One region of the Pelomonas nitida genome, then DNA from elsewhere that is predicted to be linked to it. Evidence: predicted binding sites of a transcription regulator. Region 1 holds the regulator's gene; each other region holds the start of a gene.
The links. Region 1 encodes LexA, which represses DNA repair genes until DNA is damaged. Its sites were predicted from a motif close to ACTGTATNNNNATACAGT; they were not measured.
Positions count from the first base shown of each region.

Region 2: a site for LexA is predicted at 5,191-5,208, ahead of imuA (translesion DNA synthesis-associated protein ImuA). Genes of this name have one in related genera too.
Region 3: a site for LexA is predicted at 2,345-2,362, ahead of ACG00X_RS01235 (PA0069 family radical SAM protein). Genes of this name have one in related genera too.
Region 4: a site for LexA is predicted at 3,341-3,358, ahead of recA (recombinase RecA). Genes of this name have one in related genera too.

Region 1 covers NZ_JBIGIA010000006.1:165,231-172,649, forward strand. The annotation lists gene ACG00X_RS09720 (TonB-dependent receptor plug domain-containing protein) at 1-10, shown strand, start outside; gene ACG00X_RS09725 (MarC family protein) at 35-637, shown strand; gene ACG00X_RS09730 (hypothetical protein) at 662-808, opposite strand; gene ACG00X_RS09735 (GNAT family N-acetyltransferase) at 845-1,396, opposite strand; gene aceA (isocitrate lyase) at 1,648-2,946, shown strand; gene ACG00X_RS09745 (hypothetical protein) at 3,070-3,915, shown strand; gene lexA (transcriptional repressor LexA) at 4,007-4,678, opposite strand; gene ACG00X_RS09755 (asparaginase) at 4,763-5,680, shown strand; gene ACG00X_RS09760 (organic hydroperoxide resistance protein) at 5,681-6,115, opposite strand; gene ACG00X_RS09765 (MarR family winged helix-turn-helix transcriptional regulator) at 6,170-6,646, opposite strand; gene ACG00X_RS09770 (DUF1304 domain-containing protein) at 6,815-7,177, shown strand; gene ACG00X_RS09775 (chromate transporter) at 7,198-7,419, opposite strand, start outside.
Region 2 covers NZ_JBIGIA010000001.1:75,063-82,481, forward strand. The annotation lists gene ACG00X_RS00335 (error-prone DNA polymerase) at 1-3,013, opposite strand, end outside; gene ACG00X_RS00340 (Y-family DNA polymerase) at 3,010-4,308, opposite strand; gene imuA (translesion DNA synthesis-associated protein ImuA) at 4,277-5,167, opposite strand; gene ACG00X_RS00350 (serine/threonine protein kinase) at 5,309-6,367, opposite strand; gene ACG00X_RS00355 (GNAT family N-acetyltransferase) at 6,412-7,233, opposite strand.
Region 3 covers NZ_JBIGIA010000001.1:271,127-278,545, reverse strand. The annotation lists gene ACG00X_RS01240 (phosphoethanolamine transferase) at 1-1,165, shown strand, start outside; gene ACG00X_RS01235 (PA0069 family radical SAM protein) at 1,220-2,344, opposite strand; gene ACG00X_RS01230 (MFS transporter) at 2,544-3,845, shown strand; gene dnaB (replicative DNA helicase) at 3,881-5,305, opposite strand; gene rplI (50S ribosomal protein L9) at 5,463-5,915, opposite strand; gene rpsR (30S ribosomal protein S18) at 5,928-6,218, opposite strand; gene priB (primosomal replication protein N) at 6,263-6,556, opposite strand; gene rpsF (30S ribosomal protein S6) at 6,619-6,981, opposite strand; gene ACG00X_RS01200 (VC_2705 family sodium/solute symporter) at 7,116-7,419, opposite strand, start outside.
Region 4 covers NZ_JBIGIA010000007.1:134,448-141,866, forward strand. The annotation lists gene rodA (rod shape-determining protein RodA) at 1-1,039, shown strand, start outside; gene ACG00X_RS10980 (sensor histidine kinase) at 1,029-2,471, opposite strand; gene ACG00X_RS10985 (response regulator) at 2,573-3,244, opposite strand; gene recA (recombinase RecA) at 3,395-4,432, shown strand; gene ACG00X_RS10995 (regulatory protein RecX) at 4,443-5,012, shown strand; gene sucC (ADP-forming succinate--CoA ligase subunit beta) at 5,402-6,562, shown strand; gene sucD (succinate--CoA ligase subunit alpha) at 6,634-7,419, shown strand, end outside.

The DNA of each region.
Region 1 (7,419 bases):
CAGGTTCTGAGGTCGTCGCGGACAATCCGGGCGGATGGACCACAGTTTTCTCTCCGCCCTGATCCTCCTGCTGCTCGTGCTCGACCCGCTCGGCAGCCTGCCTGTCTTCATTCCCATCATGCGCAACGTGCCGCCCGAGCGGCGCACGCGCGTGGCGGTGCGGGAAGTCGGCATCGCGTTTGTCGTGCTGTTCGCCTTCATGTTCCTGGGCGACAGCTTCCTGAGCGTCATGCACCTGTCGGAGCGTTCGCTGGAGGTGGCCGGCGGCGTCATCCTGATGATCATCGCGATCCGCATGATCTTCGGCGCCTCGGGCGAGTCGGCCTATGGCATGGAGCCCGGCAAGGAGCCCTTCATCTTCCCGCTGGCGGTGCCGCTGCTGGCGGGCCCGTCGGCGATGGCGACCGTGTTGCTGCTCGCGTCGCGGCAGCCCGATCGCATCTATGAATGGATTGGCGCGCTCAGCACGGCGCTGCTGGTGTCAGGCCTGGTGCTGGTGCTGGCCGACCGCATCCGCAAGCTGCTGGGCGACTCGGTCGTGTCGGCCCTGGAGAAGCTGATGGGGCTGGTGCTGACGGCCATTGCCGTCGAGATGGTGCTGGCCGGCCTGAAGCGCTACTTCATCGGCGGGCTGTAGGCCGCCGCCGGCCAGCGGGTCGGCTTACTTGTTCTTCTTGGCTTCCTTGCCCTTCGGGATCACCGACGTCATCGGTGCGACCGGGCGGTCAGAGCCCGCGGACTTGCCCTGGGGCGCGTCCTTCTTGGGCTTCTTGGTCATCTTGTTGCTGCGTTGTTCGGTGTTGGCCATGGTTCCTCCTGCAGGTGAAAGTAGAGATAGCGCGAACTATGCCTCAGCGTCGTAGCGCGTCTTGGCGGCGCTGGCGGCCCACTGAGCCGCGGTGATGTCATAGCGCCGGCAATCCATGTCGTACCAGCGACCGGTGCCGGTGAATTGCATGCCCAGGCGTTCCATGACGGTGGAGGAGGGCGTGTTCTCGGGGCGGCAGACGGCGCAGATCTGCTCGGGCGCCAGGGTGGCGAACGCCCAGCCCACCATGTGACGTGCGGCCTCGCTCGCATAGCCCTGACCCCAGGCGTCCTGCCGCAGGCGCCAGCCGGTCTCCAGTGGGCCGGCCGGGTCACGGTTGAGGTGCTGGATGCAGCCGCAGCCGATCAGCTCGCCGTCTTCCTGGCGCATGAAGGCCCACCAGGAATAGCCGAACTCCGCCCAGCGCGCCTGCACGCGGTCGATCATGTCCTGCGTGTCCTGTGGCGTGTCGGGCCGGCCGGTGATGTGCCGCATGACCACCGGGTCGCGGTTGAGGCGATGCAGCGCATCGAAGTGCTGCTGGGATAGGGGTTCCAGCCGTAGCCGAGGGGTTTGAAGCTGCGTCATGGGCGCGATTCTGCGGCTGACCGCTCTCACGATTCGAAAGTGACCTTTTGGATGGTGAAAAGTCCGATTGCTGCGGTGCCGCAATATTTCTCATTATGGCAAAACCACTTTTGCGATTTGAAATGTTGCAGACAAGTTATTGTTTTTTAACAAGAAAGTTTTTTGTCTTCTACAAGACTTGAGGGTTTTCGACCGGCACGTGCGGGACTAGTCTTACGTCATCGGTTTTCAACGTTTGCCAAGGAGCTCTCATGACCCGCCTGACCCGTGAACAACAGATCGCCGCCCTCGAGAAGGACTGGGCCGAAAACCCGCGCTGGAAGGGCATCACGCGCGGCTACAGCGCTGCCGATGTCGTGCGGCTGCGCGGCTCCATCGACATCGAGCACACGCTGGCCAAGCGTGGCGCCGAGAAGCTGTGGGGCCTCGTCAACAGCGAGCCCTTCGTCAACGCGCTCGGCGCGCTGACGGGCAACCAGGCGATGCAGCAGGTGAAGGCCGGCCTGAAGGCCATCTACCTGTCCGGCTGGCAGGTGGCGGGCGACGCCAACAGCAACGGCGAGATGTATCCCGACCAGTCGCTTTACTCCGTGGATTCGGTGCCCAAGGTCGTCAGGAAGATCAACGCCACGTTCAAGCGCGCCGATGAGATCCAGTGGAGCGAAGGCAAGGACGACATCGACTTCTTCGCGCCCATCGTGGCCGACGCCGAAGCCGGCTTCGGCGGCGTGCTGAATGCCTTCGAGCTGATGAAGGCCATGATCGAGGCCGGCGCCGCCGGGGTGCACTTCGAGGATCAACTGGCCAGCGCCAAGAAATGCGGCCACATGGGCGGCAAGGTGCTGGTGCCCACGCGTGAAGCCGTGGCCAAGCTCGTCGCGGCGCGCCTCGCGGCCGACACCATGGGCGTGCCCACGCTGCTGGTCGCCCGCACCGATGCCGAAGCCGGCGACCTGGTCACCAGCGACATCGACGACAACGACAAGCCGTTCTGCACCGGCGAGCGCACCGTGGAAGGCTTCTACCGCACGAAGAACGGCCTCGACCAGGCGGTCAGCCGCGGCCTGGCCTATGCGCCGTACGCCGACCTGATCTGGTGCGAGACCGGCAAGCCCGACCTGGCCTATGCCAAGGCGTTTGCCGACGCCATCCATGCCAAGTTCCCCGGCAAGCTGCTGGCCTACAACTGCTCGCCGTCGTTCAACTGGAAGAAGAACCTGGACGACGCCACGATCGCCAAGTTCCAGCGCGAGCTGGGTGCGCTGGGCTACAAGTTCCAGTTCATCACGCTGGCCGGCTTCCACAGCCTGAACTACTCGATGTTCAACCTGGCGCACGGCTACGCGCGTCATCAGATGAGCGCATTCGTCGAGCTGCAGGAGGCTGAATTCGCCGCCGCCGAGAAGGGCTTCACCGCGGTCAAGCACCAGCGCGAAGTCGGAACCGGCTACTTCGACGCCGTGACCACCACCATTGAAGCCCAGGCTTCCACGGCGGCGCTGAAGGGGTCGACCGAAGACGAACAGTTCTTCGACGCCAAGCACGGCTGATCGACCGGCAGCACGCTGATTTCCCGCCGTCAACGTCAACTCCTGACGGCTTTTTCAGCCCGCTTCGGCGGGCTTTTTTCATGGTGTCATCGCAGTGTCATCTGCATGTCAAAGACTGGCGCCATGAACAACACAACAACGACAACAACGTTCAACCTTCCCACACGCATTCGCCACTGGTGGGCCCGACGGGCCGAGCCCGGCCGGGCCCGGGTGCTGCGCCGGCGCTACGCCGTTGCGAGCGTCGCCGCCGGCCGCATCCCGCCGGAGGTGCGTGCGGCCTGGGCGCGGCTGGCGCCCGACGAATTTCCTGGCCTGGCGATCGACGACGCGGCATGGCTGCGGTGTTCGCTGGGGCTGGCCCAGTTCTTCGATGTCTGCCGGCGGCAGCAGGCCAGCGGCCCCTGCGCATTGCCGAGCAAGGCGGCCGATTCGGTGTGGCATGTCTGGTTGCAGACCGACCCCGCAGGCCTGGCGCACTGGCAGCAGCGCTGTTTTGGCCAGGTCGTCGAGCACCGCGAAGCGCAGGCACTCGGTGAGCCGCTGGAGGCTTGTCTGGCCCGGAGCTGGGTGGGCGCCTGCCGCAGCGAGGGCATCAGCCCGCTCGGGCCACGCCTGCCGCTGATGTTCGCGCTGGATGGCTGGGTGGGCGTGCCGACCGGCTGGGCCTACCAGCACCGGCGCGGCACGCTGGCGCACCAGCAGATCGACGGTTTTGGCCGCCCGGCCGGCAGCGTCGTCATGCATGCGGGTATCGCCGGCGGCGGCCTGGTCGCGTTGGGGCTGATGACCGACGCGGAGCTGAAGGCCGAGGAGCGTCGCCGCCAGGGGAGTGACAGTGGCAGCACCGGCGGCGGTGACTGGAGCGATGCGGGCTCCAGCGACGCCTGCGATGCGAGCTCGGATGCCAGCAGCGGTTCGAGCTGCGGGTCGAGTTGTGGTTCCGGCTGCGGCGGGGGCGGCGACTGAAGGGCGCTCGGATCGACGATCTACGGAGCGCCGGCCGCTGCGGCGCTCGTCAAGCGCTGCTCAAAACGTCTTGCGATGCCTGTGTGAGTGTTCAGTTGAAGCCTCGGCCGCGAATCAGGCCGACGGCCAGGCCTTCGATGGCGAACTGCTCGGTGCGCTCGTCGATGAGGATGGGTTCGAAATCCGCGTTCTCGGGCAGCAGCTGAATGCCCGCTGGCCCGCGCTTGAAGCGCTTGACGGTGACTTCGTCGCCCAGGCGGGCCACGACGATCTGGCCGTTGCGGGCCTCCTTGGCCGACTGGACCGCGAGCAGGTCGCCGTCGAGGATGCCGATGTCCTTCATGCTCATGCCCTTGACCCTGAGCAGGTAATCGGGGCGGCTGGCGAACAGGCTGGGCTCCACGGCGTAGGTCTGTTCGATGTGTTCCTGCGCCAGGATGGGCGCGCCGGCGGCGACGCGGCCGATCAGCGGCAGTGTCAGCTGGGCGAGGGCAGGGATGGGCAGCTGGATCTGGCGCGCGCGATTCAAGGCGCTGAGCGCGTCCGACTTCAGGCGGATGCCGCGCGAGGTGCCGCCCACCAGTTCGAGCATGCCTTTGCGCGCGAGGGCCTGGAGGTGTTCCTCGGCCGCATTGGCCGACTTGAAACCGAGCTCGGCGGCGATTTCGGCGCGGGTGGGCGGAGCGCCGGTGCTTGCGATCGCGTTGCGGACGAGATCAAAGATCTGCTGCTGGCGGGCGGTAAGCTTGGGTTGGTCTTGCACAGGCGGCCTTTTCGTATGGCTGGCAATTTGTCCAGCAACTGTATTTTTGTCCAGGAATCTCGCAAATTGCAAACCCATGACCGTTTGATCGTCATTCTGGGCACCGGCGGCACCATCGCCGGCACGGCGCGCACGGCCAGCGATGGCGTGGGCTACACGGCCGCACAGCTCCGGGTGGAGGACCTGCTGGCGGCGGTGCCGGCGCTCGCGGCACAGCGCCTGGAGGCCCATCAAGTGGCCCAGCTGGACAGCAAGGACATGGACTTCGCCACCTGGCAGCGGCTGGCCAGCGCCGTGCACCAGCATCTGGCGCGGCCGGAGGTGGCCGGTGTCGTCATCACGCATGGCACCGACACGCTGGAGGAGACGGCTTATTTCCTGCACCGCGTGCTGGCGCCGGCCAAGCCGGTGGTGCTGACGGCCGCCATGCGGCCGGCCACGGCGCTCGCGCCCGATGGGCCGCAGAATCTGTTCGACGCCGTGCAGGTGGCGGCTGCGCCGGGGGCTGCCGGCGTCGTCGTGGCGATCGCGGGGCGGGTGCACGATGCCGTGCAGGTGCGCAAGACCCACAGCTACCGCGTCGACGCCTTCGAGTCGTCGGACGGCGCGCTGGTGGCGCGGGTGGAGGAGGGTGTTGTGCGCCCTCTGGGGCGCTGGCCCGCCGGCGCGGCCCTGGGCCTGGAGCGGGTGGCGACGGATGTCGAGCACTGGCCGAGGGTGGAGATGGTGTTCAACCATGCCGGCGCAGACGGCCGCATGGTGCGTGCGCTGCTGGATGCAGGCGTCGACGGCTTGGTGGCCGCCGGCACGGGCAATGGCACCTTGAGCACGTCGCTCGACGCGGCGCTGCGCGAGGCACAGGCCCGGGGTGTGCGCGTCGTGCGCAGCACCCGCTGCGATGCCGGGCCGGTGATGGACCTGCCCGGCCTGTTGCCGGCGGCCGGCGCGTTGAGCCCGGTCAAGGCCAGGGTCGAGCTGATCCTGGCCTTGCTGGCGCGCTGATCAGACGATGGTCAGCGTGACGTCCACGTTGCCGCGCGTGGCGTTGGAGTAGGGGCAGACCTCGTGGGCTGCGGCCACGAGTTGCTCAACCACGTCGCGGGCCAGGCCCGGCACGGAGATCTTCATGTCGACCGAGATGCCGAAGGCGCCCGGCTTGTTGGCGTGAGGGCCGATGCCGACGTCGGACGTGATGGAGACGTCCGCCGGCAGGCTGAGCTTCTGGCGGCCGGCGACGGCCTTCAGCGCGCCGATGAAGCAAGCCGAATAGCCGGCCGCGAACAGCTGCTCGGGATTGGTGCCGGGGGCGCCGTCGCCGCCGAGTTGCTTGGGCGTGGTCAGGACCACGTCCAGCGCGCCGTCGGACGACTTGGCAGTGCCGGCGCGGCCGCCGGTGGCGGTGGCGGTGGCGGTGTAGAGGGATTTTTCGATGGCCATGAGGGCTCCTTGGGGTGGGTTGGGGAACGGGAACAGGAAACGGTCAACCAACGGTCAACTGCCGGCGGCCTTCGCCAGCTGCTGGCGCAGTTCATGCAGACGCTGCGTGAGCGACACGAGTTCATCCAGCTCGCAGGCGCTGGCGCAGGCCAGTTGTTCGGGGATGTCCAGCGCCTGGGTGCGCAGGCCGCGGCCGGCGGGCGTGAGCAGCAGGTCGACCCGCCGCTCGTCGTCGCTGGCGCGGCGGCGCTCGACCAGGCCTTGCTGCTCCAGCCGCTTGAGCAGTGGCGTCAGCGTGCCCGAGTCCAGCGACAGACGCTGGCCGATCTGGCCGACGCTCAGGCCGTCGGCCTCCCACAGCACCAGCATGACCAGGTACTGCGGGTAGGTCAGCCCCAGCGGCGCCAGCAGCGGCTTGTAGAGCTTCGTCATCGCCAGCGAGCTGCTGTAGAGGGCGAAGCACAGCTGATGGTCCAGCTGTAGCCATTGCGCGCGGCTGTCGTCTGGGGTGGAGGCCTTGCCGGAGTTCATGACTGAAAATATAGTTGCAAATTAAATTGCACACAATCATTGTGGTTTTTGGTCGATGGCGGTGCCTGCACGTCGGCATCTTCGCCGCCGTGTGTGTCGACGTGGCGACATCGGCCATGGGCCGATCTGCGAGGATGCGCGTCCATTTGAATGACGAGGAGACGGGTGATGTTGATCGCGGCCATCGTGCTGGCGGCGCTGGTGGCGCTGCTGCACGTGTATTTCCTGGTGCTGGAAATGTTCTTCTGGACCAAGCCGCTGGGCCGCAAGGCCTTCGGGCTCAAGGCCGATTTCGCCGAGCAGAGCAAGACGCTGGCCGCCAACCAGGGGCTCTACAACGGTTTTCTGGCCGCAGGCCTGCTGTGGGGCCTCGTGCAGGACGCCGGCAGCGCCGGCCGGCCGTGGCTGGTGTTCTTCCTGGGCTGCGTCATCGTGGCGGGCGTCTATGGCGCGCTGACGGTGTCACGCAAGATCCTGTTCGTGCAGGGCGTGCCGGCGTTGCTGGCGCTTGCGGCGCTGTTGATGGCCTGACGCGCTTGCGCCTGGGTGGGCTACACGAGGCCCAGAACGCCCAGGACGCCGCCGCCCAGCACCATCCAGACCAGGCCCAGTCGCGTCTTGAGCGTCAGCAGCACCGTGGTGGCGATCAGCGCCACGGTGCCCCACCGATGGTCGTCGGCGCGCAGGAAGGGCTGCGCGAGCAGCCAGCCGGTGGCGATGATGAGGCCCAACGTCAGCGGCATAATGCCGGCCGAGAACGCCCGCACCGCCAG
Region 2 (7,419 bases), on a different contig from region 1:
GCAGCAGCGCGAGCGGGTGGCGGCGCAGCGTGAGGCCGGTGGCGGCGTAGTCCCACAGCACTTCTTCGCCTTCGGCCGCGGCGGGGAGGTCGAGGTCGTCTTCGGGCAGCAGGCTGCCCTGCAGCAGCGCCGGCATGGCGTGCAGTGCCGAGGCTTGCCAGACCTGCTGGCGGCGGTGGCCGGCGAGCGAGGTGAGGGCGTCGGCGGCGGCGAGGTGCTGCATGTCCTGCTGGGTGAGCCGGGCCCGGAAGGCGAGGTCTTGCGGGTGCGCGAATGGGCCGTCGCGGTGGCGGGCGGTTTCGATGCGCGTGGCGGCGTCGTCGCCCAGCCCGCTGACCAGGCGCAGGCCCAGGCGCACGGCGGGTTGCTCGCGCGCCGGGGCGGTGCCGTGGCCCGCCGCGTGCGCACGCGGGGGCGGTTGCTGGCCGTCGCGCGGTTCCAGCGTGCTGTCGCGGGCGCTGTGGTTCACGTCGATGGCGCGCACCTCGACGTGGTGCCGCCGCGCGTCCTGCACGAGCTGGCTGGGCGTGTAGAAGCCCAGGGGCTGGGAGTTCAGCAGCGCGCACAAAAAGGCCGCCGGCTCGTGGCATTTGAGCCAGGCGCTGACGTAGGTGAGCAGCGCGAAGCTGGCGGCGTGGCTTTCGGGGAAGCCGTAGCTGGAGAAGCCTTTGATCTGGTCGAAGATGCGGCGGGCGAAGTCGTCGGTGTAGCCGCGCTCGCGCATGCCGTTCACGACCTTGTCGTAGTACTGCTCCAGCACGCCGGGGCGCTTCCAGGCGGCCATGGCGCGGCGCAGCTGGTCGGCCTCGCCGGCGCTGAAGCCGGCGGCGATCATGGCGACCTGCATGACCTGCTCCTGGAAGATGGGCACGCCACGGGTGCGCCACAGCGCGGCCTTCAGCGCCTCGCTGGGGTATTCGACCTGCTCCGGCGGCAGCGCGCGGTTCTTCAGGTAGGGGTGGACCATGCCGCCCTCGATGGGGCCGGGCCGCACGATGGCGACTTCGATGACGAGGTCGTAGTAGTCGCGCGGCTGTAGGCGCGGCAGCATGGACATCTGCGCGCGTGACTCGATCTGGAACACGCCGATGGTGTCGGCCTTGCAGATCATGTCGTAGGTGGCGCTGTCGTTGTCGGGGATGGTGAGGTCGATGGCGGTGCCGCGCATCGGGTTGACGAGGTCGAAGCAGCGGCGGATGGCGCTGAGCATGCCCAGCGCCAGCACGTCGACCTTCATCATCTTGAGCTCGTCGATGTCGTCCTTGTCCCACTCGATGACGCTGCGGTCCTTCATCGTCGCGTTCTCGATGGGCACGAGGCGTTCGAGCGGGCCTTCGGTCAACACAAAGCCGCCGACGTGCTGCGAGAGGTGCCGCGGCAGGCCGTTGAGTTGGCGGGCCAGCGTGATGAGCTGCAGCAGGCGCGGGTCGTCCTCCTGCAAGCCCAGCGGGCCCAGTTGCTGCTGCAGCGCCGCGCGGTGTTCCTCGGGCAGCACCTGAGTGGACCAGCCGCTGTGGTCGTGGCTCATCGCGTCGAGCTGCGCCTCGGTGAGCCCCAGCGCCTTGCCCACGTCGCGGATGGCGCTCTTGGGGCGGTAGCTGATGACGACGGCGGTCAGCGCGGCGCGGTCGCGGCCGTATTTGGCGTAGAGGTACTGGATGACTTCCTCGCGGCGCTCGTGCTCGAAGTCGACGTCGATGTCGGGCGGCTCGTTGCGCTCGCGGCTGATGAAGCGCTCGAACAGCAGCGTGCTGCGGTCGGGGTCCACCGACGTGACGTGCAGGCAGTAGCAGACGATGCTGTTGGCCGCCGAGCCGCGGCCCTGGCAGAGGATGCCGATGCCGCGCGCGAAGGCGACGACGTCGGCCACGGTCAGGAAGTAGTGCTCGTAGCCGAGTTCCTCGATGAGTTCGAGCTCGTGCTCGATGCGGGCGCGCCAGGGGCCGGGGATGCCGCCGGGCCAGCGCTTGCCGGCCCCCGCGTAGGTGAGCGCGCGCAGGTGCTGGCGCGGCGTGACGCCAGCGGGCACCACCTCGCTGGGGTAGCGGTAGCTGATCTCGTCGAGCCGGAAGCTGCAGCGCGCGGCCACGTGCAGCGTCTCGCGCATCAGTGCCGGCGGGCAGATCTGTGCGATGCGCTGGCGGCTGCGCAGGTGGCGCTCGGCGTTGGGCTGCAGGTCGAAGCCGCAGTCGGCCACGGGGCGGCCGAGCCGCGTGGCGGTCATCACGTCCTGCAGCGCCTTGCGCGAGCGCACGTGGAAGTGCACGTCGCCGGCTGCGACGAGCGGCAGCGCGGTGTCGTCGGACAGCGCCTGCAGCCGCTGCAGCCAGGCCATGTCGTCGGCCTCGCGCAGCAGCTCCACGGCCAGCCAGGCGCGGCCGGCGAAGTGGCGCAGCAGCCAGTGCGCCGGTGCGGCGAGTTCGGCGTCGCTGGCCTGGCGCGGCAGCACGATCAGGGCCAGGCAGTCGGCCAGCTTGGCCGGGTCGATCTGCCGCCAGTGCAGCGTGTACTCGCCCTTGACCGGGCTGGCGCGGCGCAGCCCGGTGATGAACTGGCTGAGGTTGCCGTAGCCGTTGAGGTTCTGCGCGATCAGCACGAGCTTGAAGCGCGGCGTGCCGGCGTCGTCACGCACGAGGAACTCGCTGCCGATCAGCAGCTTCAGCAGCGTGGGGGGCGGCAGGTCGTCTTCGGGCTCGCCGGCCAGCCGCGCGGCGGCGCGGGCTTCGTGGTGCGCGGCCTCGCGCAGTTCGCGCAACTGCTTGTGGGCCCGCACGACGCCGGCCAGCGAGCATTCGTCGGTGATGGCCAGCGCCTCGTAGCCGAGCGTGACGGCGCGCTCCACCAGCTCGGCCGGCTCCGAGGCGCCACGCAGGAAGCTGAATGCGCTCAGGCAGTGCAGTTCGGCGTAGCGCAGCCGCCCGCCGGGGATGCCGGGCGCCGTTGCGCGCGGTGTGGATGTGGGCGCCGGTGCCGGTGCCGGTGCCGGTGCCGGTGCCGGTGCTTGCGGGCTCATGCGAACACCCCGTGCAGGAACCACCCGGAGCTGCTGGAGGCTGTGTCGGGAAAGCGCTCGTGATAGACCCACAGCAGCCCGCGCGTGGCGCTGCGGTAGACGAAGTAGTCACGCGTGTGCAGCGCGCCGGGGCCTTCCCACCAGCCGGCCTCAATGCGGTGCGGCCCGCTGATGCGCGTCAGCGGGCCGCAGTACAGCGGCTGCTCCTGCGCATCGCAGCGCAGCGGCTGCGGCGGCTCGGTCAGCCAGGTGGGCTGCGGCCCGGGCGGCGGGCGCACGGCGGCGGGCGACGGCGGCGCGGGCCAGGGCAGCCAGCGCTGCATGCGGTCCAGCCGGTGGTCTTCCTGCAGCCGGCCTTCGCGCACGCGGGCCGGCCCGAGCCGCACGGACAGCCGTTCCAGCAGCGCATGCGTGGTGGTCTGCTCCTGGGCGTCGGTGCGGCCGGGCAGCAGGCCACCGCTGAGCTCCTCCAGCGGCAGCACGGTGTCGGCGCTGAGGGTGATCTCGCCGGCCGGCGCGGCCAGCGTCGTGCGCGCCAGGTGCTCGGCCAGCAGCCGCGACAGGCGGGTCAGGTCGCGCGTGGTGTCGGCCGTGGCCACGGTGAGCTCGCCGCTGCCGGCCACGTCGCGCGCACGCATGGCGTTGTGCTGCCAGCCCAGGCGCAGTGCGCGCACGCCGGCATGGCGCGCCGCCAGGAAGGTGCAGAGCTGGCGCAGCAGCGTCTCGGCGAAGTGCAGCAGCACGGGCGCATGCTCCACGCGCCAGGGCAGCTCCAGCCGGGCGTCGAAGCGGTCGGGCAGCGTCAGCCAGTCGTGCACTTCGGGCAGGTCGCCATAGGCGCGGTCCAGCGCGGCCAGTAGCGCGGGGCCGAAGCGGCGGGCCAGCGCCGGGCGCGGCAGCCGGCGCAGTTCGCCCAGGTGGCGGCAGCCCAGCCGCGCCAGCATGGCGTGGTGGGCCTGCGCGGCGCTGAGGGCGGGCAGGGGCAGGGCGTCCAGCCGTTCGCCGAGGCGGCCAGACGCGGGCCCGCCCGGGCAGCGCGCCAGGGCCAGCGCGGCCAGCGCCGTGGGCGCCCAGGCCGTGGCGCCCAGCGCCAGGCCGGCCTGCTCGGCGCGCGATTGCAGCAGCAGCCGCAGCGCGCGGGCGCCACGGAACAGCCGCAGGCTGCCCGACATCTCGGCGACGACGCCCTCCTCCAGCCGTGCGACGCGGGGCGTGAAGCTCAGCGCCAGCCAGGCCAGGGCGTCGGCGTCGCCGGCCGGCGCATCAGGCTTGCAGCACAGGGCGAGCCAGCGCATCGGCGCGCTCCGTCGGCGGGCTGGCCGGTGTGGGGAAGGGCGCGGGCAGGGGCACGGGAGTGGGCCGGGGCTTGCGCTTGGCCGCCGTCAGCAGCGGCGCCACTGCGGCGGGCAGCGCGGGCAGCTGCAGCCAGCCTTCGTGCATGGGCCCGCGGCGCTTGAGCAGGTGCACGTCCAGCCCCCAGTCGTCGCCGGGCCGCACGGCCACGCGCAGCGGCGCGGCAGACGACTGCTGGCCGGCACGCTCGGGCCGCACGAGGAAGGTGGGTGCGTCCGACCCCAGGGCATGCACCTGCAGGCGCCGCAGTTGCTCCGGCCGCGCGTCGGGCAGCCAGGCCAGCAGCGCCACGCGCGACTTGATGGCCTGCTCGGCGGCCCACAGCGCCTCGGCGGGCGTGGCGGTGCTGGCCCAGATCAGCGCCTGCGGCGGCAGCCCCAGGGCCTGCAGGCCGGGCAGGTGCGGCGTGTGTGGCGGGTTCACGAGCAGCAGCGCGCGCGGCGCAGGCCCGCTGGTGCGCAGCCGGCGGCCCGGCGTGGCGGCGGGCAGGGCCTGGGCGGCCCACCAGCCGCGCAGGGCTGGCGCCAGCAGCCGCCACTCCAGCACGCCGGCCTGGGGCGCCAGCAGTTCGGTGACGGCGTGCAGCGGCCAGCCGCCGCCGGGCAGTTCGGCGTCCAGCGCCGTGAAGCCGCTGGGCAGCGTGGGGGCGAGGGCGGTGCCGAGGCTGCTGCCACGCCACACGCGGCCATGCAGCGGGCCGGCTTCGTCCAGCGGTGCGGGGCTGGGATGGGCTGGTGAGTGCAGGGCCGTGGCTGGATGAGCGGCCGCAGGGGCGACCTCAGGGGCGGGAGCGGGCAGCATGGGGCGGGCGATGAAAGCGAAATACTGTTGTTATATCCAGTATTCTTGCAGATGCATCCCCCACAACCGCAAGTGCCTGTGCGCCCCGGCATGGCGCCCTTTGGGGCGCAAAAGTGCCTGGCGGCAGCGCGCCGTGAATGCCTAGGCGAAGCCGTCGCCGTCGAAGTCCACGATGTCTTCGTCGCGCACGCGTGCGGGCGTCGTGTCCCGGGGGCGCATCGCCTCGAGCTGTTCGCGCAGCAGGGCGGTCTGGTCCATCCAGTAGTTGGGCGTGCCGAACCAGGGGAAGGCCGCCGGGAAGGCCGGGTCGCCCCAGCGGCGGGCGAGCCAGGCGCTGTGGTGGATCATGCGCATGGTGCGCAGCGGCTCGATGAGGCGCAGCTCGCGGTCGTCGAATTCGGCGACCTGCTCGTAGCCGTCCAGCACGGCATGGAGCTGGCGGCGCGCGGCGTCGGGGTCACCGGGCAGCAGCATCCACAGGTCCTGCACCACCGGGCCTTGCGACGCGTCGTCGAGGTCCACGAAATGCGGCCCGCGGTCGGGCGTCCACAGGATGTTGCCGGGGTGGCAGTCGCCGTGCAGGCGAGTCAGCTGCAGGTCGGGCAGGCTGTCGAACGCGGCCTGGATGGCGTCGATGCAGCGGCGCACGGTGTCGTCCCAGGCCGGGGCGGTTTCCGGCGGGATGGCGTCGTTGGCGATCAGCCAGTCGCGGGCGCTCTGGGCCGGCGCGGCGCTGGCCCACTGCATTCGTTCGGTGAACGGCCGCTGGCGGCCCACGCCGTGCAGCCGTGCCAGCAGCCGGCCGATCCAGCGCAGCACGTCGGGGTCTTCCAGCTCCGGCCCGCGGCCGCCCTGGCGCGGCGTGACCGCCAGCCGCTGGCCCTGGTGGTGGAACAGCGTCGAGCCGTCGGCCAGCGCCCAGGGGGCCGCGACGGGCACCTCGGCTGCGGCCAGCTCGGCGGCGAACGCGTGTTCTTCCAGGATCTGGGCGTCGCTCCAGCGCCCCGGCCGGTAGAACTTGGCCACCGCCGCCGTGCTGCCGCAGCGGGCGTCCTCCAGGTGCAGCATCAGCACGCGGTTCTCGAAGGAGTTGAGCTGCAGCATGCGGCCGTCGGCGCGCAGGCCGGCGGCGTCCAGGGCGTCGAGCATGAACTCCGGCGTCAGGTCGCCGAAGCTGAGGTCAGGTGTCGCGTGATGCATCCGGCGAGTGTCGCCGGTCGGCGGCAGCAGGCCGCCAGCGCCGCCTACTCCTTGGCCGCGCGGCCCGAGGCGTCGAAATGCGCCTTCACCTCGGCCACGCTCTCGACGAACTCGCTGATGACCTGGGCCTGGCGCTTGAACTGGAAGTCCAGCTCGCCCAGATGACGCTCCAGCGCCTGCTCGACCTGCGAACCGAAGGAATCCGGTGGCAGGCGCAGGTAGGCGGCCGCTTCGCCGCCGTCCCGCTCCACCACGGCACCGGCGGCCGTGGCGATGCGCAGCATCGGCCGGTTCTCGCTCAGCGCATGGATGAAGAGCGTGTCGATGCCCCGGTTGCGGGCATGCAGGCCGGCGGTCTCGAACAGCCGCCGCCCCAGGCCCTGGCCGCGCGACGCCTGCAGCACCGAGACGCCGAATTCGGCCATCGTGCGCGTCGGGTCGCCCGGCACGGGCTGGTCAAAAGCCAGGTGGGCCAGCGCCACCAACTGCAGTTGGCGGTTGAAGATGCCCAGCACCTCGTCGCGGCTGAAGTCGATGCCGGCGGCGTACTTGTGGATCTGCTCGTCCGACGCGGCATAGCCGAAGCGCAGGTAGCGATCGCGCGCGTCCAGCGTCAGGAGATGCTCGACGATGCGGCGGCGGTGGCTGCGCGTCAGCGAGCGGATGGGCACCCAGGTCGACAGCCGCTCCAGCGCCGCACGCGCACCGGCCAGCGGGCCTTCGGCGGGGGCCGCGGCCTCGGTGACTGGCGCCGCAGGCGGGGGCGGCGATGCCGGGTTGGGCCCGAAGGCCGACAGCACCTCGTCCCAGCCCGAGGCCGGGTCGGCAGCGGGCGTGGGGGCAGGGGTGGGGCGCTTGCGTGGCATGGCTGACGGGGAGCGTATCGTGCCTGGGCTTTTCAAACCAGAGCCTTGCCTGATACACTCGTGGGCTTTTCCGTCAAAAGGCTGCGGGAAAGACGACCGAAATGCAGGCAAGCCGGCCCAAAAGCCGCCGTGCATGCACCGCGCCGAGAGGCTGTGCAACAGACACACGCACCGAGGCCGGTCGAC
Region 3 (7,419 bases), on a different contig from region 1:
GGTGCTCGCGATCAGCGTGTTCGCGACGCTGTCCTCGACCATGCGCAACAACAAGTCCATCCGCTACATGGTCACGCCGCTGAACGCCGTGTACTCGGTCAGCATCGTCGGCGTGCGCAGCCTGTCCGGCCCCAAGGGCCCGCCGGTCGTCATCGGCGCCGATGCTCATCTGCTGCCGCGCGCCGAAGGCAGCAAGCCGCCGCTGCTGCTGTTGGTCGTCGGCGAGACGGCGCGGTCGATGAACTTCAGCCTCAACGGCTACGCGCGCAACACCAACCCGGAACTGTCGAAACTGCCGGTCGTCAGCCTGAAGGACGTGAGCTCCTGCGGCACCGCCACGGCCGCCTCGCTGCCCTGCATGTTCGCGCCGCAGGGGCGCGGCGGCTTCAATGCCGACAAGCCGCAGGAGAACCTGCTCGACGTGCTGCAGCGCGCCGGCCTGGCCGTGCTGTGGCTGGACAACCAGAGCGGCTGCAAAGGCCTGTGCGACCGCGTGCCCAACAGCCCCACGTCCAAGCTGCCCGAGGGTGCCGCGCCGCTGCCGGGCAGCCTGTGCCACAAGGACGAACTCGACGGCGACGAGTGCTTCGACGAGGCGCTGCTGCACGAGCTGGACAAGCGCATCGCCGCACTGGACCCCGAGCGCGTCAAGCGCGGCCTCGTGCTGGTCATGCACCAGATGGGCAGCCACGGCCCCGCCTACTTCAAGCGTTCGCCCGACGACCTCAAGGCCTTCCTGCCCGAGTGCAAGAGCAACCAGCTGCAATCCTGCGAACGCCAGCAGGTCGTCAACGGGTACGACAACACGCTGGTGACGACCGACCGCCTGCTGGCCCGCTCCATCGCCTGGCTGCAGACGCAGCAGGCCTTCGATGTCGGCATGCTCTACGTCTCCGACCATGGCGAATCGCTGGGCGAGAACGGCCTCTACCTGCACGGCATGCCCTACGCGATGGCGCCGGCCGAGCAGACGCATGTGCCCATGATCCTGTGGGTGCCCGAGAACGGCGCGCTGGCCGCGTCACTGAAGCCCGGCTGCCTGGCTGCGCTGCGTGACAAGCCGGCGTCGCACGACAACCTGTTCCACACCACGATGGGCTGGGTGGGCGCGCGGGCGGATGTCTACAAGCCGGAGTGGGACTTGCTGGCGGGTTGCCGAAACTGAAGACCTTGCGGGACAGACCGCCCGAGCGCAGCGAGTAGCTCTGTCCCCAACCGACTAAAAAAGATCCCCCTGCGCCGACGGCTTGCGTGGCCGGTTGAACAGCGCCAGCTGCACCGGCCGGCGCTCGGTGCGCAACCCCAGCTTGGCGGCAGCCCGACGCAGGCGCGCGCGCAGCAGCTCGGCCCACACGCCCTCACCCGTGAAGCGCGTACCGAAGCGGGCGTCGTTGTCCTTGCCGCCGCGCATGTCGCGGATGCGGGCCATCACGCGGTCGGCACGGTCGGGGAAGTGCTGCCGCAGCCAGTCCTGGAACAACGGGTTCACCTCCCAGGGCAGCCGCACCGGGATGCTGAAGGCGCTTTGCGCGCCAGCCTCGGCGGCGGCTTCGAGGATGCGCTCCAGCTCCGGCTCGTTGATGAACGGGATGATGGGCGACACGCTGACGCCCACCGGCACGCCGGCATCCGCCAACGCCTTGATCGTGCGCAGCCGCCGCGCCGGCGCTGCCGCGCGCGGCTCCAGGATGCGGGCCAGATCGTTGTCCAGCGTCGTGACCGACAGGTAGACCGACACCAAGCCTTGCGCGGCCAGGGGCGCGATGAGGTCGAGGTCGCGCTCGATGCCGCTGCTCTTCGTGACGACGGAGAACGGGTGCTGCGCCTCGGCCAGCACCTCGACGATGCGGCGGGTGATGCAGAGGCGGCGCTCGACGGGCTGGTAGGCGTCTGTCGCCGTGCCGAGCACCAGCGAGCGCGGCTCGTAGCGTGGCGACGCCAGCGTCTCGCGCAGGCGTTCGGCGGCGTTGATTTTGGCGACGATGCGGGTCTCGAAATCCAGCCCCGGCGAGAGGTTCAGGTAGCTGTGCGTGGGCCGCGCGAAGCAGTACACGCAGCCGTGCTCGCAGCCGCGATACGGGTTGATCGAATAGTCGAAGGAGATGTCGGGCGACTGGTTGCTGGTGACGATCTTTTTGGCCAGCTCCTCGATGACTTGCGTGGCAACGGGCACATGCTCCTCGGCGGCCTGCTGGTCCAGCGAGCCCCAGCCGTCGTCATACTGCTCGCGCTCGCGCTGCTCGAACCGGTGCGGCATGGCCGTGGCCGTGCCGCGGCCCTTGATGGCGTCGATGGGGACCAGCGCCGGCTGGGCGGTGGCGATGCGGGATGGCGTGCGCGACATGCTGTAAATATATACAGCATTCAATGGCTGCGCTTGCAGACACGGCGCGCCAGCCCGGCTGGGCGCCCGGCGCAGCGCACCAGCCCGCGCAGCGTGCCTCTGCGGTTCACGCCGCGCCGCAAGGGCGACCAGTGATTGACGAAGGCGCCGCCCCCATGACCTCAGGGTAGACCCCCATCCCGTCAGTAGACTCGCGCCGATGATCCTGCAAGAACCCAGTGCCCCAGGCAGCGCCCGGCTGCGCGACCAATTCGACTACCTGCGGCTGCTGGCCGCGCGCGTGACCGGCGGCGCCGCCAACCAGATGCTGATGGTGGCCCTGGGCTGGCAGATGTACGACCTGACCGCCAGCGCCTGGGACCTGGGCCTCGTCGGCCTGGCGCAGTTCCTGCCAGCGCTGCTGCTGACACTGCCCGCCGGCCATCTGGTCGACTCGCATGACCGCCGGCTGCTGCTGGCCGCCAGCCTCGGGCTGCAGTTGCTGACGGCCACCTGCCTGGCGCTGGCCAGTGGCGGTGGCTGGGTCGGGCCGCATCTCATCCTGGCGCTGTCGGTGGTGCTGGGCTGTGCGCGCGCGCTGCAGATGCCGGCACAGCAGGCCTTGCTGCCGGCCCTGGTGCCGCCCACCCTGCTGCCGCGCGCGGTCGCCACGTCCAGTTCGACCATGCAGGCGGCCATCATCGCCGGCCCGGCGCTCGGCGGCGTGCTGTACGCGCTGGGCCCCTGGGCCGCCGCGCTCATCGAGCACAGCACGGCCAGCAGTGCCGCAGCGCACTGGGGCGCCGCCATCGTCTACGGCGTGTCGCTGGCGCTGCTGGTGGCGGCCGTGGTGGCCGTGCTGGCCATCCGGCACCGGCCGCTGCAGGCGCGCCGTGCAGCACCGGGCATCGCGCAGCTGACCGCCGGCATCCGCTTCATCTGGCAGCGGCCCGTCGTGCTGGGTGCCATCTCGCTGGACTTGTTCGCCGTGCTGCTGGGCGGGGCGACCGCCCTGCTGCCCATCTTCGTGCGCGACATCCTCCACACCGGCCCCGAAGGCCTGGGGCTGCTGCGCGGTGCGCCGGCACTGGGCGCCGTGCTGGTGGGCCTGTGGCTGTCACGCCGGCCCATCGCCCGCCGCGCCGGCCACTGGCTGCTGAGCGCCGTGGCGGTATTCGGCCTGTCGATGATCGGCTTCGCGCTGACCACGTCGTTCGCCGTCGCCTTCATCGCCTTGGCCATCAGCGGCGCCGCCGACATGGTAAGCGTGGTCATCCGCCAGTCGCTGGTGCAGCTGGAAACGCCCGACGACATGCGCGGCCGCGTGGGCGCCGTCAACTCCGTCTTCATCGGCGCCAGCAACCAGCTCGGCGAGTTCGAGTCCGGCGCGACCGCTGCGCTACTGGGCCCCGTCGGCTCGGTGCTACTGGGCGGCGTCGGCGTGCTGGTGGTCGTCGGCGTGTGGTTCAAGCTCTTCCCTGCGCTGGCGCAGCGGGACAGCCTGCAGCCGACGGCACACTGACGGGCCACGCCTCCAAGGCCCGCCGGGAACGGCGCTCAGTATTCGTCGCGCTCCACGCCGATATAGCCCGGCGCGAGGTTCTCGAACTTGGTGTGCATGCGCTGGAAGGCCAGCTTCACCGTGCCCACCGGGCCGTTACGCTGCTTGGCGATGATGATCTCGGCCACACCCGGCTCCTTGCACTCGTCCTTGGTGTAGTACTCGTCCCGATAGATGAACATGATGATGTCGGCGTCCTGCTCGATGGCGCCGGATTCGCGCAGGTCGGACATCATGGGCCGCTTGTCAGGACGCTGCTCCACCGAGCGGTTCAGCTGCGACAGCGCAATGACCGGGCACTTCAGCTCCTTCGCCAGCGCCTTCAGGCCCCGCGAGATCTCGCCCAGCACGGTCGCCCGGTTTTCCTCGTTGCCACCGCCGTTGCCCGTCATCAGCTGCAGGTAGTCGATGACGATCAGACCGAGCTGACCGCAGATGCGGGCCTGGCGGCGGGCGCGAGCGCGCACTTCGGACGGACTCAGGCCCGGGCTCTCGTCGATGAAGATGCTGGCCTTGCCCAGCTTGTCGACCGCCTCCGACAGCCGCCCCCATTCGTCGTCGGCCAACTGGCCGGTGCGCAGGTGGCTCTGGTCGATACGACCGATGGAGCCCACCATCCGCAAGGCCAGCTGCGCAGCGCCCATTTCCATCGAGTAGATGACGACGGGCAGGCCCTCGTTGATGGCCACGTTCTCGGCGATGTTCACCGCGAACGCCGTCTTGCCCATGGACGGGCGCGCCGCCAGCACGATCAGGTCGCCCGGCTGCAGGCCGGCGGTCTGCTTGTCGAGGTCGTAGAAGCCCGTGCGCACGCCGGTGACGTCCTGGTGGCCGGCCTCCGCCAGCTCGTTGACGCGGTCGATCAGCGCGACGACGAGGTTGTCCATGCTCTGGAAGCCCTGGCGGCTGCGCGAGCCTTCTTCGCCGATGCGAAAGATCTTGCCCTCGGCCTCGTCGAGGATCTGCGTGACCGCGCGGCCCTGGGGGTTCAGCGCGGCGGTCGCGATCTCGTCGCTGGTGGCCACCAGCTTGCGCAGGATGGCGCGCTCACGAACGATCTCGGCGTAACGGCGCAGGTTGGCGGCGCTGGGCACGCTCTGCGCAATGGAATTCAGGTAGGCCAAGCCGCCGCATTCCTCGGCGCGCCCGACGGATGTGAGTTCGTCGAACACCGTCACCACGTCGGCCGGCTTGCCTGCGTTGATGAGCTTGCCGATGGCCGCAAAGATGTGCTTGTGCTCGAAGCGATAGAAGTCGCTGTCGGTCAGCAAGTCGCCCGCGCGGTCCCACGCGGAGTTGTCGATCAGCAAGCCGCCGAGCACGCTGTACTCGGCCTCGACCGAATGCGGCGGCACGCGCAGCCGCGCGACTTCGTCGTCTTGCGACGCGGAGGAGGAAGAAGCGGGAAGGATCGCGGACATCGCTTGTGGATAACGCTGTGGACGAGCTGGGCCCAACCGGTGGGTTGTGCGGGAAAACGCTGGCCGGAAAAACCGAAGGCCGAAACCCTGGAGGGTATCGGCCTTCGTTCGATGTTGCGGTGACTCGATGTCACCGCGCCATCAGGGGAAGCGAGATTTACTCGGCTTCGGCAACCACCTGGACGGTGACTTCCACGACCACATCGGTGTGAGCCACGACGCTGACCGGGAACTCGCCCACGGTCTTCAGCGGGCCGTTCGGCAGGCGAACTTGAGACTTGGCGATGGCGGTGCCGGCCTTGGTCAGCGCATCGGCCACGTCGGCGTTCGTCACGGAACCGAACAGGCGGCCATCCACACCGGCCTTTTGGGCGATGCGAACGGTCTTGCCGGAGAGAGCTTCACCCAGCTTCTGGGCATCGGCCAGCTTGGCAGCGGCGATCTTTTCCAGTTCGGCGCGCTTGGCTTCGAATTCCTTGATCGCGGCTTCCGTGGCGCGGCGAGCGGCCTTGGTCGGGATCAGGAAGTTGCGGGCGTAGCCGTCCTTGACCTTGACGACATCGCCGAGGTTGCCGAGGTTGGCGACTTTTTCGAGCAGGATCACTTGCATGTCGTCAGCTCCTTAGACCTTGTGCTGGTCGCTGTACGGCAGCAGGGCCAGGAAGCGCGCACGCTTGATGGCAACCGTCAGCTGACGCTGGAAGAAAGCGCGCGTGCCGGTCAGGCGAGCGGGCGTGATCTTGCCGTTCTCGGCGACGAAGTCGCGCAGCGTGTCGATGTCCTTGTAGTCGATCTGCTCGACACCAGCGACGGTGAAGCGGCAGAAACGCTTGCGGCGGAACAGCAACGATTGTTGGTTGCGCTTGGGCTTCTTGTCCTTGGAGAAGCGACCCTTACCACGAAGAGGGGGCATGTTGGACCTCTGTTAAATCTATCCGGATTCAAAACTTCCGGGTCTTACGGAGCAGCGGGTTCGATCACGGTGACATGGGCGATGAAGCCCCGGCCGTTGCGCTGATGGGTCAGGAAACCGCGAAAAATCGCGTCGCCTCCGACTCCCAGCGCCTGCAACTGCTTGGCCACCTCGCCCACCGCGACCGCCTTGATCTCCAGGGAGACTTTGCGCGGTTTGCCGGCTTCGATGACTTCGGATTCAGCCTTGAGGCTTGCATCCAGGGCCATCAGCCCGGCGGGGGTGTAGCGAACTTGTCCGAGTTGCTGGATCTGCGCCTTCAGGTGAAGCTGGTTCACGCTGTGCTGACGCTCAAACCACTGCTGCTTGGAAAACCTGGTTCTCTAGCGATGACCTGCGCTCAGGCCGCTTCTTGCTGCGGCGCCTTGCGGGCTTCTTCGCGCTCGACGGCCTTCATCATGACCGACGGGGTCGTGATGGCCTTGTCCTGCACCACGGTCAGGTGGCGCAGCACGGCGTCGTTGAAGCGGAAGCCGGTTTCGAGCTCAGCGAGGATTTCCTTGCTGGCTTCGATGTTCAGGCACAGGTAGTGGGCCTTGGCGAGCTTCTGGATCTGGTAAGCCAGTTGACGGCGACCCCAGTCTTCGACACGGTGCACGACACCGCCGCCGGCGGTGATCAGACCCTTGTAGCGCTCCAGCATGGCCGGAACCTGTTCGCTTTGATCCGGATGGATCAGCAGAACGATTTCATAGTGACGCATGAGTACTCCTTGTGGATTCCAGCCCGGCGTTGTCGGGATGACGGCCGGTCTGTGGAAGCCGCGCCACGGCGTCGACACGTGGGCGCAGCAAGGCGGAACCGAGGATTCTAGCCCGGAAGAGCTGATCGATCAAATCAGGGCGAAGGCCGGCTGCGCAGCTGGTCGACAAACTCGCGGTCGCGCCGCGTCGGCGCCGCCGTCAGCAGGCTGACGAGCACCAGGGCCAGCGCACCGGCCGGCACGCCGAACACGCCGGCAGACGCCGGCTGGATGCCCCACACCAGCGCCGGCGGGCCGGGCAGGCCGACGAGGGACCGCAGGGCCGGATGCGAGGCGGCCAGGTAGCACAGGCAGACCGCCAGCCCGACGAGCATGCCGGCCAGCGCACCGGCCCGGTTGGCGCGGCGCCAGAAGACGCCCGCGATCAACGCCGGGAAG
Region 4 (7,419 bases), on a different contig from region 1:
GTACTCGGCCGGCTATGACAACGGCACGCGCTTCCCCGACCACGCGCGCAACATGCTGCTGGCGCTGACGCTGATGTTCATCGTTGCCCAGGTGCCGCCGCAGAAGCTGATGGCCATCGCCATCCCGCTCTACGCCTTCGGCGTGGCCCTGCTGCTGGCGACGGCGCTGTTCGGCGTCACGAAGAAGGGCGCGACGCGCTGGCTCAACATCGGCATCACGCAGATCCAGCCCTCCGAGCTGCTCAAGCTCGCCACGCCGCTGATGCTGGCCTGGTGGTTCCAGAAGCGCGAGGGCATCCTGCGCTGGCCCGACTTCATCGCCGCGTTCGGCCTGCTGCTGCTGCCCTTCCTGCTGATCGCCAAGCAGCCGGACCTCGGCACCGGCATCCTGGTGCTGGCGGCCGGGCTGTACGTGATCTTCTTCGCCGGCCTGCCCTGGAAGCTGATCGTGCCGGCGTTGGTGCTGGGCGCGGCGGCGGCCACGACGCTGGTGCTCAGCGAAGACAAGATCTGCGAGCCCGATCTGAAATGGCCCGTGCTGAAGGAATACCAGAAGCACCGCGTCTGCACGCTGCTGGACCCCAGCAAAGACCCGCTGGGCAAGGGCTTCCACATCATCCAGGGCGAGATCGCCATCGGGTCCGGCGGCCTGACCGGCAAGGGCTTCATGCAGGGCACGCAGACGCATCTGGAGTTCATCCCGGAACGCACCACCGACTTCATCTTTGCGGCCTTCGGCGAGGAGTTCGGCTTCGCCGGCGCACTCGCGCTGCTGGCCGGGTTCACGGCGCTGATCCTGCGCGGGCTGATGATCGCCTCGGAAGCACCGACGCTGTTCACCCGGCTGATGGCCGGCGCCGTGACGCTCTCCTTCTTCACCTATGTGTTCGTCAACATGGGCATGGTCAGCGGCATCCTGCCCGTCGTGGGCGTGCCGCTGCCCTTCATCAGCTACGGTGGCACGGCGATGGTGACGCTGGGGCTGAGCCTCGGCCTGCTGATGTCGATCGCGCGGGTGCGCAAGCTCGTCAAGACGTAGCAGCGACCGCCGCAAAGCGGATCGTGAACCGCGCGCCGGGCCCCTGCCCATCCGGCGATTCGCCACCGGCCGCGCGGCGCACGCGCGTGTCGTCCAGGATCAGCTCGGCGTCATGCTGCTGGACGATCTCGCGGACGATGGCCAGCCCCAGCCCCGAGCCCTCCACGCCGCTGCCCAGCGACCGGTAGAACGGCTGGAACACCTTCTCGCGCTCGGCCGGCGCAATGCCCGGCCCGGTGTCCTCCACCTGCAGCACCACCACCTGGCCGAACGGGTCTTCGACGATGCGCACCGTCACGAGCCCACCGGCCGGCGTGTAGAGCAGCGCGTTGTCGACCAGGTTGCGGATCAGCTCGCCGATGAGTACCGGCTGCCCCGACACGCGCAAGCGGCAGTCCTCGGGCAGCGCGCCGTCGTAGCCCAGGTCGATGCGTCGCTCCAGCGCGCGCGGCACGAAATCGCGCACCGTGTCGACCGCGATCTCCGCCAGGTTGACCGGCTCGCGCCGCAGCGCCTGCTCGTCATCCTCGGCGCGCGCCATGGCCAGCAACTGGTTGACCATGTGGGCGGCCCGCTCGCTGGCCCGCGCGACCTGCGCCAGCGAACGCTTCAACTCGTCGGGCGATGCCCGGCCGGCATCGATCTCGCGCTGGATCAGCTCCGCCTGCGTGCGCAACCCGGCCAGCGGCGTCTTCAGCTGATGCGCGGCGTCGGCCAGGAAATGCTTCTGGCGGCTCATCGACGAGTCCAGCCGCGCCAGCAAATCATTGATTGCCTGCACGAGCGGCGCCACCTCGTCCGGCACGCGCTGCTCATCGATGGGCGACAGATCGGAGCTGTCACGGGAGCGGATGCGCCGCTGCAACTCGTTCAGCGGCGAGATGCCGCGCGCTAGCGCCAGCCACACCAGCAGCACCGCCAGCGGCAGGATGACGAACTGCGGCAGGATGACGCCCTTGATGATCTCGTTGGTCAGTCGCGTGCGCTTGCCCAGCGTCTCGGCCACCTGCACCAGCAAGGTCCTCGACGCGCCCGTCTGGCCAGCCGTCTCCGGCGTCACCCACAGATAGGCCACGCGCACGGACTCCGCGCCCACCTCGTCATCACGGAAGTGCAGCTCCCAAGGCACCACCGGCGCATCGTCCGTCGGCAGCGGCAGCGCCGCGTCACCGCTGAGCAGCTCGCCGCGCCCCCCCAGCACTTGGTAGAACACCGTGTCGGTCGCGTCCACGCGCAGCAGCGCGGCGGCCTCGGGGGCGAGCGCGTAGCGGTCCCGGCCCTTGGCGGGCGCCTCGGTTGCCGACGCCTGCTGCCCCAGGCTGCGGGCCATTTCGCCCAGCTCGCGGTCATACGGTCTACCCGCGATGCCCTGCGCCACCAGCCACGTCAGCGCCACGCTGATCGGCCAGATCAGCAGCAGCGGCGCGAGCATCCAATCGAGGATCTCGCCAAACAGCGAGCCTTGTTGCCGGCCGGAACCTTCCGCACCCGGCATCTACGCAGGCCGCCGCGCGCCGCCACCGGCCACGCCGTTCATGACGCGATCTTCTCCAGGCAGTAGCCCAGCCCGCGCACGGTCGCGATGCGGATCGGCCCCTGCTCGATCTTCTTGCGCAGCCGGTGGATGTAGACCTCGATCGCGTTGTTCGAGACCTCTTCGCCCCATTCGCACAACCGCTCGACGAGCTGGTCCTTGCTGACCAGGCGCCCCGCGCGCTGCAGCAACACCTCCAGCAGCGACAGCTCGCGCGCCGACAACTCCAGCATCTGCTCGTTGATGTAGGCCACGCGGCCGGTGGCGTCGAAGGTCAACGGCCCATGCTTGATGACGCTGCTGGCCGTGCCCAGGCCGCGCCGGGTCAATGCACGCACACGGGCCTCCAGCTCCTGTAGCGAGAACGGCTTGGCCATGTAGTCGTCGGCCCCCAGGTCCAGGCCCTTCACGCGCTGCTCCACACTGTCGGCCGCCGTCAGGATCAAGACCGGCATCGTCGCCCCGCGCCCGCGCAACTTGCGCAGCACCTCCAGGCCATGCAGCCGTGGCAGGCCGAGGTCGAGGATGACCAGATCGAACTCGTGTGTCGCCAGCGCGGTGTCCGCCTCGGTGCCCGAGCTGACGCGGTCCACCGCGTAACCCGAGGCGCGCAGCGCCCGCAACAACCCATCGGCCAGCACTTGGTCGTCTTCGGCAATCAGGATGCGCATGTTCTTCTGTCTCCTGCACAGATGTTATGTGGTGACGAGGTGGCTCACGCCATGAGCCACCCATCCCCTAGCATTCATCAACGCTGGGGACGAACCACTGTACAAACATACAGATTGCCCCATAATTCCGACATCGCACTGGAGAAACACATGGACGCCCCCGTCAAAACCCTGAACACCGAAAAAGCCAAGGCCCTGCAAGCCGCCCTCGCCCAGATCGAGAAGCAGTTCGGCAAGGGCTCCATCATGCGTCTCGGTGAAGGTGAGGTCATCGAGGACATCCAGGTCGTCTCCACCGGCTCGCTGGGCCTGGACATCGCGCTGGGCGTCGGCGGCCTGCCGCGCGGTCGCGTCGTCGAGATCTACGGCCCCGAGTCCTCCGGCAAGACGACGCTCACGCTGCAAGTCATCGCCGAGATGCAGAAGATGGCGGGCACCTGCGCCTTCATCGACGCCGAACACGCGCTCGACGTGCAGTACGCGCAGAAGCTCGGCGTCAACCTGAGCGACCTGCTGATCAGCCAGCCCGACACCGGCGAGCAGGCCCTCGAAATCGTCGATGCGCTCGTGCGCTCCGGCTCGGTGGACCTCATCGTCGTCGACTCCGTCGCCGCGCTGACCCCCAAGGCCGAAATCGAAGGCGAAATGGGCGACAGCCTGCCCGGCCTGCAAGCCCGCCTGATGAGCCAGGCGCTGCGCAAGCTGACGGCCACGATCAAGAAGACCAATTGCATGGTCATCTTCATCAACCAGATTCGCATGAAGATCGGCGTCATGTTCGGCTCGCCCGAAACGACCACCGGCGGCAATGCGCTGAAGTTCTACGCCTCCGTGCGGCTGGACATCCGCCGCATCGGCTCCATCAAGAAGGGCGAAGAAGTCATCGGCTCCGAGACCAAGGTCAAGGTCGTCAAGAACAAGGTCAGCCCGCCGTTCAAAACCGCCGAATTCGACATCCTCTACGGCGAAGGCATCAGCCGCGAGGGCGAGATCGTCGACATGGGCGTCGTCGCCAAGATCGTCGAGAAATCCGGCTCCTGGTACGCCTACCAGGGCGAGAAGATCGGTCAGGGCAAGGACAACGCCCGCGAGTTCCTGCGCGAGAACCCCGATCTGGCCCGCGAGATCGAAAACAAGATCCGCGAGTCCCTGGGCGTGGCGCAGCTGAGTGCACCGGCCGAGGAATGATCGCGACCAGATGCATCGCATGGCGCGGCAGGCGCTGTCCCTGAAGGCGCGGGCCATCGGGTTGCTGGCCCAGCGGGAGCACAGCCGCGCCGAGTTGCGACGCAAGCTGCTGCGCATCGAGGCGCAACAGCGCGCCCAACGCCCGCTCAACGGCACCGCCGCGCGCCATGACGATGGTGAGCCTTCTCGCACCCGCATCGCGCCGCCAGCCGACGACGACATCGAAGCCGACGCGGCTGGCGGCCCCGATGCCGCCGCCGCCGTGGACGCGCTGCTGGATTCGCTGGCCGCCAGTGGCTACCTGGACGAAGCACGCTTTGTCGAATCCCGTCTGCACATCCGCGCCTCGCGCTTCGGCGCGCAGCGGATTCAGCAGGAACTGGCCCAACACGGCCTGAAGCTGGACGCCGAACAGCAGGCCACGCTGCGGGCCACCGAGCTGGAGCGGGCCCGAGAAGTCCGGCTGAAGCGATTCGGCACGGAGCCGCCCGCAGACGCCGAGGCGCGCGCCCGGCAGATGCGCTTTCTGCTGGCACGCGGCTTTTCCGCCGAGGTGGTGCGCCGACTGCTCAGGGGCTGAGCCGCGCTTCTCAGCGCGAACAAAGGGTAATTTCCCCCTCCGTGCTACATTGCCGACTGCCGCCCGAACGGCGGTTCACCCGGTTACAAGCCTCCAGCTCCTGGGCAACGTCGCCCTGAGAGCCGGTCAAACCGCTGTCCCGGCATCGGCCGGGTTGCTTCGCCTGCATCCGCTTCATGCCCCCCGTCGTCCACCTGTCCCTCCTGCGCCGCCCTTCGCACTGCCGCGCCGCCGATGGGCAGTTGTTCCTGCACGACGTTGCCGGCAGCACCGAGCGGGCCCCGCATCAGCGCAACGACCGCCTCTCCCTCCGGTTCCAATCCCCTCGGCCGCTGCCCGCAGCGTCCGCGTCGATCGCTTTCTGACTTCCCGACCCGAAAGACCCAGCCATGAAAATTCACGAATACCAGGGCAAAGAAATCCTGCGCCAGTTCGGCGTTCCCGTGCCGCGCGGCATCCCGGCCTTCACCGTGCAGGAAGCCGTTGAAGCAGCCCAGAAGCTGGGCGGCCCGGTCTGGGTCGTGAAGGCGCAGATCCACGCCGGTGGCCGTGGCAAGGGTGGTGGCGTCAAGGTCGCCAAGACCATCGAGGACGTGAAGGCCAAGGCCGAAGGCATCCTGGGCATGCAGCTGGTGACGCACCAGACCGGCCCCGAAGGCCAGAAGGTTCGCCGCCTCTACATCGAAGACGGCGCCGACATCAAGAATGAGCTCTACGTCTCGCTGGTCACCGACCGCGGCACGCAGAAGGTTGCGTTCATCGCCTCCAGCGAAGGCGGCATGGACATCGAAGAAGTGGCCCACAGCACGCCCGAGAAGATCATCACCGAGATGATCGACCCGCTGACCGGCCTGACCGAAGCCCAGTCGCGCAAGATCGCCGGCGCCATCGGCCTGACCGGCGGCTCCGTCGACCAGGCGGTCGACATCTTCGCCAAGCTCTACAAGTGCTACATGGAGACCGACGCGTCGCTGGTTGAGATCAACCCGCTGAACTGCGACTCCAAGGGCAACCTGATGGCGCTGGACGCGAAGTTCAACTTCGACGCCAACGCGCTGTTCCGCCACCCCGAAATCGTCGCCTATCGCGACCTCGACGAAGAAGATCCGGCCGAGATCGAAGCCTCGAAGTTCGACCTGGCCTACATCAGCCTGGACGGCAACATCGGCTGCCTGGTGAACGGCGCCGGTCTGGCCATGGCCACGATGGACACCATCAAGCTGTTCGGCGGCGAGCCGGCCAACTTCCTGGACGTCGGCGGCGGCGCCACGGCCGAGAAGGTCACCGAGGCCTTCAAGATCATGCTGAAGAACAAGGCCGTCAAGGGCATCCTGGTCAACATCTTCGGCGGCATCATGAAGTGCGACACCATCGCCGAAGGCGTGATCACCGCCTGCAAGGCCGTGAACCTGTCCGTGCCGCTGGTCGTGCGCATGAAGGGCACCAACGAAGAACTGGGCAAGAAGATGCTGGCCGAATCCGGCCTGCCCATCATCGCCGCCGACACGATGGCCGAAGCGGCCACCAAGATCGTCGCCGCCGTAGCTTAAAGACCTTGCGGGACAGACCGCCCGAGCGTACTCGCGAGTAGCTCTGTCCCCAACTGACTAGGAACAGACCCATGTCCATCTACATCAACAAAGACACCAAGGTCATCACCCAGGGCATCACCGGCAAGACCGGCCAGTTCCACACCCTGGGCTGCCAGGCCTATGCCAACGGCAAGAACGCCTTTGTCGCAGGCGTGAACCCCAAGAAGGCCGGCGAGAAGTTCTCCGAGATTCCCATCTACGCGACCGTCAAGGAAGCCGCCGGCCAGACCGGCGCCACCGTGTCCGTCATCTACGTGCCGCCCGCCGGCGCTGCCGCCGCCATCTGGGAAGCCGTCGAGGCCGACCTGGACCTGGCCATCTGCATCACGGAAGGCATTCCCGTCCGTGACATGCTGGAAGTGCGCAACAAGATGAAGGCCAAGGAAGCCGCTGGCGGCAAGCGCACGCTGCTGCTGGGCCCCAACTGCCCGGGCCTGATCACGCCGGAAGAAATCAAGATCGGCATCATGCCCGGCCACATCCACCGCAAGGGTCGTGTCGGCGTGGTCTCGCGCTCCGGCACGCTGACGTACGAAGCCGTGGCTCAGCTGACCGAACTGGGCATCGGCCAGTCGTCGGCCGTCGGCATCGGTGGCGACCCGATCAACGGCCTGAAGCACATCGACGTGATGAAGGCCTTCAACGATGACCCGGACACCGACGCCGTCATCATGATCGGCGAGATCGGCGGCCCGGACGAGGCGGAAGCCGCGCGCTGGTGCAAGGCCAACATGAAGAAGCCCATCGTCGGCTTCATCGCTGGTGTCACCGCCCCTCCGGGCAAGCGCATGGGCCACGCCGGCGCGCTGATCTCC